2 regions of the Arthrobacter sp. MW3 TE3886 genome follow, and region 2 is predicted to be linked to the other one. Evidence: predicted binding sites of a transcription regulator. Region 2 holds the regulator's gene; the other holds the start of a gene.
What was found. The regulator LexA, encoded in region 2, represses DNA repair genes until DNA is damaged. The targets are predictions, from matches to a motif close to TCGAACANNTGTTCGA.
Positions count from the first base shown of each region.

Region 1: the regulator LexA is predicted to act here: its motif matches at 1,727-1,742, upstream of ABH915_RS13385 (DUF6504 family protein).

Region 1 covers NZ_JBGCAN010000001.1:2,948,041-2,951,444, reverse strand. Annotated here, with positions in the region: gene ABH915_RS13405 (SOS response-associated peptidase) at 1-418, shown strand, start outside; gene ABH915_RS13400 (VOC family protein) at 474-896, opposite strand; gene ABH915_RS13395 (chorismate mutase) at 911-1,237, shown strand; gene ABH915_RS13390 (hypothetical protein) at 1,259-1,645, opposite strand; gene ABH915_RS13385 (DUF6504 family protein) at 1,892-2,227, shown strand; gene ABH915_RS13380 (DNA polymerase III subunit alpha) at 2,224-3,404, shown strand, end outside.
Region 2 covers NZ_JBGCAN010000001.1:1,770,115-1,773,518, forward strand. Annotated here, with positions in the region: gene ABH915_RS08045 (ATP-dependent DNA helicase) at 1-1,647, shown strand, start outside; gene lexA (transcriptional repressor LexA) at 1,785-2,534, opposite strand; gene ABH915_RS08055 (LysM peptidoglycan-binding domain-containing protein) at 2,895-3,404, shown strand, end outside.

The DNA of each region.
Region 1 (3,404 bases), 1.2 Mb from region 2:
GAAGGGTGAGGGCCGCACCAAGCAGCCCTACTACGTCCATCCCAAGGACGGACGCCCCATTGTCTTCGCCGGGCTTTATGAATGGTGGCGGGACCCGTCCAAGGCGGAGGGCGACCCGGAGCGCTGGATGCTTTCGACCTCGATCATGACCACCGACTCGCCGCCGGAGGGCTACGCCGGGGGGATGCTGGCCGAGCTGACCGCGCTGCATGACAGGGTTCCGCTGCCTATGAACCGCGAGACCATGCAGACCTGGCTGGACCCGCAGGCCGATGACGCGGCCGGGCTCGTGGATCTGGTCCGGGCCGGGGCGCACGACGTGGCGGAGGGCTGGACGATCGACGCCGTCGGCACCGCCGTCGGGAACGTCAAGAATGACTCACCGGAACTCATCCAGCCGGTCGGGAGCCTGTTCTAGCGGGTGCCCCGGCACATCCAGCGACTGCCCCGCGTGGGGGCGTTGGGCCCCTGGGTCAGAGCGTCACTTTGCCGCCGCCGTCGACCGACCAGCCGGGGTTGAAGGCGACTTCCCAGCGGTAGCCGTCGGGATCGGCGAAGTAGCCGGTGTAGCCACCCCAGGGCTGGGTCTTCGGCGCCGCAACGATGCGGGCTCCCGCGGTCTCGGCCTCGGCCATCACCCGGTCGACTTCCGCCGTGCTGGCCAGGTTGTGGCTGAGCGTAATGCTCGCAATGCCGGCAGGGGGATCGGTGGCCGCTTCGGACTGCATCTGGCCCGCGTCCCAGAGCGAGAGGATGAGCCCGTGGTTGACCTGGATGAAGAGCACCTCCCCGGGGACTTCCCGGTGGGCCGGCCAGCCGAGGCCCTCGACGTAGAAGCGGCGTGAGGTGTCAACACTGCGGACACCTAGCGATATGAAGTCGACTCGTGGCTGCATCTTTCGATACTGTCATGCACATGCCCACAAATCACGCAGACGACAAGGCCAACCAGGCCGACCGCGAACAGCTCGCCGCCGTGCGGGTGGCTGTTGACGAGGTGGACGAGCAGATTGTGTCCTTGATCGGGCGCCGCGAGCGGCTGATCCGGATCGCGGGGACCCTCAAGGCGGACAGCGCCGAGGTCCGTGCGCCCGGGCGTGTGGAGCGGGTCATCGAACATGTCCGCGCCACGGCGGAAAAGAAGGACATCGACGTCGAACTTGTCGAGAAGACTTACCGGGCGATGATCGATGCCTTCATCACGCTCGAGCTGGAAGTGTACAAGTCCACTTCCTAGCGGGAGCCCATAAGAAGTTGCCTAGAGGGCCTCTTCAACAGGCACGTTGGCCTGGTAATCCCGGCCGTCACAGTCGCTGAAGGCCGTCATGAGATGGCCCTTGGGCAGGCCAAGCACAGTTGCAATGGGGAAGTTCCCGGTGATGGTGTTTCCTGAGTGTTCCACGCCTTTGAGGTCGAAGTTCTCTTCCGTGCCGTCATGGTTGAAGTAGTAGAAGGACACGGCCTCGCCGTTCATGAACTCAATGCCCAGTCTGCGCTGATGGGAGTAGTCCGGCCCGGCTGCCAGCAGGCCCACCACGTAGGCGCCCTGCCCCGGGATATTTCCGTCTATATCGAAGGTCGCCACCAAGGTTGAATTCTTGGCGGCGATCTTTACGTGCTTCAGGAGTGCGATATGGGAGCTCATGGCTCAATCCTGCTACCTGTGCAATCGTCCGTCCACCCCCGATCTGGGTTTTGTCGCCTCTCCGACGTAGACTGTATTTATTCGAAGATATGTTCGAATAAATACGGGGATCGAATAACAGAGGCGCTGCAACAGAAGGCGCTGCAACACAGGGCGCTGAATCACAAGGCGCTGGAAGCGGAATAGACGTAGGAAGTCGAAGCGGGGACTGGGCCGGCTCCAGCCCGGACTGGGTCGGGAGGCAACGTGGGCATTTTCAGCGAGTCCGTGGATGTCGTCTGCACGCCCTCCGGCCAGCCCCTGCGCCTGGACTGGGCCGGCCGGCGCTATACGGTCTGCGCGGAACCCGTCCGCTGGTATGAACGCCGCCAGTGGTGGGCGGAGGAACGCCGGGCGCCGCTCGGGAGCGGGCCTGGCCTGGTGGATCACGAGATCTGGCGGGTCCAGGTGCGAGCCGCCGGGGATCACGCCGCGGATTCGACCCTCACCCTTGACCTGACCCGGCACGTAGGCAGCGGCCGGTGGCGGCTCCTGAAGATCCACGACGCCCTGCAGCCCCTCCGGAAGTCCGAATCAGCATGAATTTCACCCATCTGCACGTCTCCACCGCCTTCAGCGCCCACTATGGCGTCTCCTGGCCGGATGAACTCGCCGCCGCGGCCGCCGCTGACGGCGCCACCGCGCTGGCCTGCACGGACCGTGACGGCCTGTACGGGACCGTCAAGCACCTGAAGGCGTGCATGGCCGCCGGGCTGGATGCGGTCGTCGGGGTGGACCTTGCGGTCTTTGACGACGACGGCGACCACCGCACCCAGCTCGGGGGACGCGTCGTCGTGCTGGCGCATGGACACAACAACGGTGCCGGCTACCGGGCGCTGTGCCGGCTGATCTCCGACGCCCATGCCCGCACCACGGGCAAGGCCGGGGGAATAGTGCCGGTGGCCGTCACCCGGGCGGAACTGGCCTCCCGCACCCTGCACCCGGAAACCCTGCAGCCGGTCCTGACGGTGCTGATCGGCCCGGACTCCGACGTCGGCCGGGCCATGGGCGGCCGGCGCTACCTGCGGCCCCGCACCCTGTTCAAACGCTGGCTGGACGCCATGCCCCCCGGAACCCTCGCGGCGGAGGTTGTGTCCCAGCTCAGCCCGCCCGGGGAACCGCTGAGCACCGCCCATGCGGTGCGCATGCTCAAACTCGCCGCAGAACACGGGGTGGCCGCCGTGCTGAGCAACACCGTGCGGTATGTGGCTGAGGACGGCGCGGCCACCGCCGATGTGCTGGACTCGGCCAGGACGCTGAAATCCCTCCCCGAGCTCTCCGCTGCCCCGCTGCTGCAGCCCAACGGGCAGGGCTGGCTGAAATCGGCGGCCCAGATGCTGCAGCTGGGCAAGGAGATCATCCACGCCGCCGGCTACGGCACGGCGGACCTCAAGCGGCTCCTGGCCCAGACCGAGGCGCTCGCGGACCGCTGCCGCATGGATCCAGAAACCGACATGGGCTGGAAACAGCCCGTGGTCCCGGAGGCCTCCGTGATCGGGATCGACGGCGACGCGCTCGCCGAACTGACCCTGCGTTGTGAGGCCGGCATCGGCCGCCGCTTCCCGGGAATTTCCGGGGAGCGGGAACAACAGTTGCGGGCCCGGCTGGAGCACGAACTCCGGATCATCGACTCACTCGGCTTCGCCTCCTACTTCCTGACCGTCGCAGAGGTCTCCCGGATGATCTTGGACCTGGGCGTCCGGGCGGCCGCACGCGGTTC
Region 2 (3,404 bases):
GAAGAACCTTCCGAGGGACAGCTGTTTTCCCTTGGCGAGGACACCAGCGTGCCGCATTTCGCCGCCGCACTGGGCGGGCCGTCCTCCCAGCTGGGCAAGGAAGTCGTCCGCCTGCGCGAATGGGCCGAGGAGACCGCGACGGGGGACCGCGACGAGCTCATGCCCGGCGTCACGGACCGGGCCTGGCGCCAGGTCTCGGTCACCTCCATGGAGTGCCTCGGCGCGCAGAAATGCCCGCTCGCGGCCGAATGCTTCAGCGAGCTGGCGCGTCAGAACGCCGCCGACGCCGACGTCGTGGTCACCAACCACGCCATGCTCGCCGTCAGCGCCTTCGAAGGCCTGGCGGTGCTGCCCGAGTACGACGTCGTGGTGGTGGATGAGGCGCACGAACTCCAGGACCGCGTCACGGGCGCGGTTTCGGGCCAGCTCTCCGTGGCGATGGTGCACGCCGCCGCGTCCGGGGCCCGGAAGCACACGGGCATCACCGTGGATGCGCTGAACAATGCCGCCGCCCACCTGGAGCTGGCCATCGACGGCGTCCCCAGCGGGCTGATGCCCAATGGCCTGAACAGCGAGCAGTTGGACTGCATCGATCAGCTGCGCGACGCGTGCCGCGCCGCCCTGTCCGATTCCAAGGGGGACAGCTCCGCGACGGCCGACGGCGGACGCCAGCTGGCCCGTTCACGGCTCATGGTCATCCTGGAACTCTGTGAACGCCTCCTGGCCGCGCGCGAAAACCGCGAAGTCGTGTGGTTCTCCCGCAACAGCAGCTTCGACCCGGCACAGGGCTACTCCCAGCCGGACGAGAGCGCGCCGGCCTTGATCAATGTTGCCCCGCTGAGCGTCGCAGGACGGTTGCGCGAAGGCCTGTTCGCGGACCACACCGTCATCCTGACCTCGGCCACACTGGCCATCGGCGCCGCCTTCGAACCCGCCGCCGGAGGCCTGGGCCTGGTTGGCAACGGCGCCCCGAGCTGGACCGGCGTCGACGTCGGATCCCCGTTCGACTACCCGAAGCAGGGCATCCTCTACGTCGCCAGGCACCTGCCCAAACCCGGCCGCGGAACGTCCCCCGAGGCTTTGGACGAACTCGAGAAGCTGATCCGCGCTTCCGGCGGCGGTGCGCTGTGCCTGTTCTCCTCGCGGCGTGCGGCCGAGGAAGCAGCCGAGGCCATGCGGCCCCGGCTGGGCCTCAGCATCCTGTGCCAGGGGGAGTCGACCATGACGGCGCTCGTGCGGCAGTTCGCCGACGAGCCCGACACGTGTTTGTTCGGCACCATGTCGCTCTGGCAGGGCGTCGACGTCCCTGGCGTGTCCTGCCGGCTGGTGGTCATCGACCGGATTCCCTTCCCGCGGCCGGACGACCCGCTGATGACGGCACGTTCGCGGGCCGTGGCCCAGGCCGGCGGCAATGGCTTCATGGCCGTCTCGGCCACGCATGCCGCCATCCGCCTCGCGCAGGGCGCCGGACGGCTGATCCGTTCGACCTCGGATAAGGGCGTGGTGGCAGTGCTGGATTCGCGGCTCTCCACGGAGCGCTACGGCGGCTTCCTGCGCGCCGCGCTGCCGCCGTTCTGGCCCACCACCGATTCATCGATAGCCATGGCGGCCCTGAAGCGCCTGGCGAAGGACCCCGCGAAAGACTAGGTCCCAAGCCAGGCGCCACCCTGCGCGGAATTCCGCGCGGGGTGGCCGCCACTGGCGGCCTGGCCCGGGATGGCTAAGGGGAGCGCAGCTTAGAGGGAACGCGGTTTAGAGGGAGCGCGGTTTAGAGGGAGCGCGGTTTAGAGGGAGCGCAGTACCGAGACGACTTTGCCCATGATGACGGCGTGGTCGCCGAGGATGGGCTCGTACTGGGTGTTTTGCGGCAGCAGCCAGGTGTGGCCGTCCCGCTGGCGGAATGTCTTGACCGTGGCTTCGTCGTCCAGCAGGGCGGCCACGATGTCGCCGTTCAGGGCATCACCCTGGCGGCGGACAACCACCCAGTCGCCGTCGCAGATGGCGGCGTCAATCATTGAATCGCCAGCGACCTTGAGCATGAAGAGTTCGCCATGACCCACGAGCTGGCGGGGCAGCGGCATGACGTCCTCCACCACCTGGTCCGCGAGGATCGGGCCGCCGGCGGCGATGCGTCCGACGAACGGCACCATTGCCGTGTCAGTGGCGCTGGCGAGCTCGGTTACCGACAGGCCGCCCACGGCCCGCAAGGGACTGGATTTCTCGATCCCCGATATCGGCGTGGTTCCCTCGTCCAGGGTCAGCGGCATGAGCACTTCCATGGCTCGGGGCCGCTTCGGATCACGCCGCAGGTAGCCAAGCTTCTCAAGCTGGGAGAGCTGGTGGGTCACGCTCGAGAGGCTGGCGAGACCGACGGTGTCGCCGATCTCGCGCATCGACGGCGGGTAGCCCTTGTCCGTGACGGACCGCTGGATGGTCTCCAGGATTTTCTTTTGCCGGACGGTGAGGCTCTTGGGGGCCCGGGCGGGCTGCGGGCTCCGTGGGGTGGCCCTGCCGCCGGTGGCTTGTGCTGCCATGTTCGCCAATGCCTTTCCGTTCCGCCCGGCTGCCGTGGCTACTGTCACCGGGAACTTCCGGCCTGAAATGTCAGACCCTGCTGATCAACTACGAATGAATTCCCTCAGGGAGTTCAAAGTGGTTGTCCTGTCCCTCAAAAATAGGCCAGCCGCAGACCTTTTTCAAACATTTGTTCTAGCGAGTCTCGACATCGTTCGTTAGTAAGTGCTAAAACAGAACAAGCAAGATTCGAATATGTGTTCGATTTCGCTGATCTGGGTTCGCAAGCGATGTTCGGTTCTATGTTCGAAGGTTCGGCCGGTTGGCGGAGAGTACATGAGTACGCCGGGCGGCAACTATGGTCCAGGAGGGCTCAGTTCATGTCAGTTTCAAGCGCGTTTCACGGCACTAGCATTCAGGGCATCGCGACCGGCCGCCGAGGTGTTGTTCCGGGCGGCGCGGCGGATCGCCGCAGCATCGGATACGGCAGCATCGGACACAGTGGCATCGAACACGGCGACATCAGCCAGGGCGGCATGGGGCCGGGCAGTTCCCGTTACGGCAACGTCTACCCGCTCAATGCCAGGCGCCGCACGTCCGCGACGTCGCAGGCGCCCCAAGGGGCCACGGGCGCGGTTTCCGCCGGCCGGCCGAAGCAGCCGCCGCTGCGGCTCACCCGGCGCGGACGCTTCGTCTTTTTCGGTGTCCCCCTGATCCTGCTGGCGGCGTTCATCCTGTCCTTGAGCGGATTCCTCAACGCTCCCGCCAAGGCGGCAGATTCCGCGGACCAGCTCTCGGTGACGCCGACCGTTTCCGTCACAGTGCAACCGGGGGAGTCCCTCTGGGCCATTGCGGGGTCGGTGGCTCCGGAGCGCGATCCCCGAGACGTC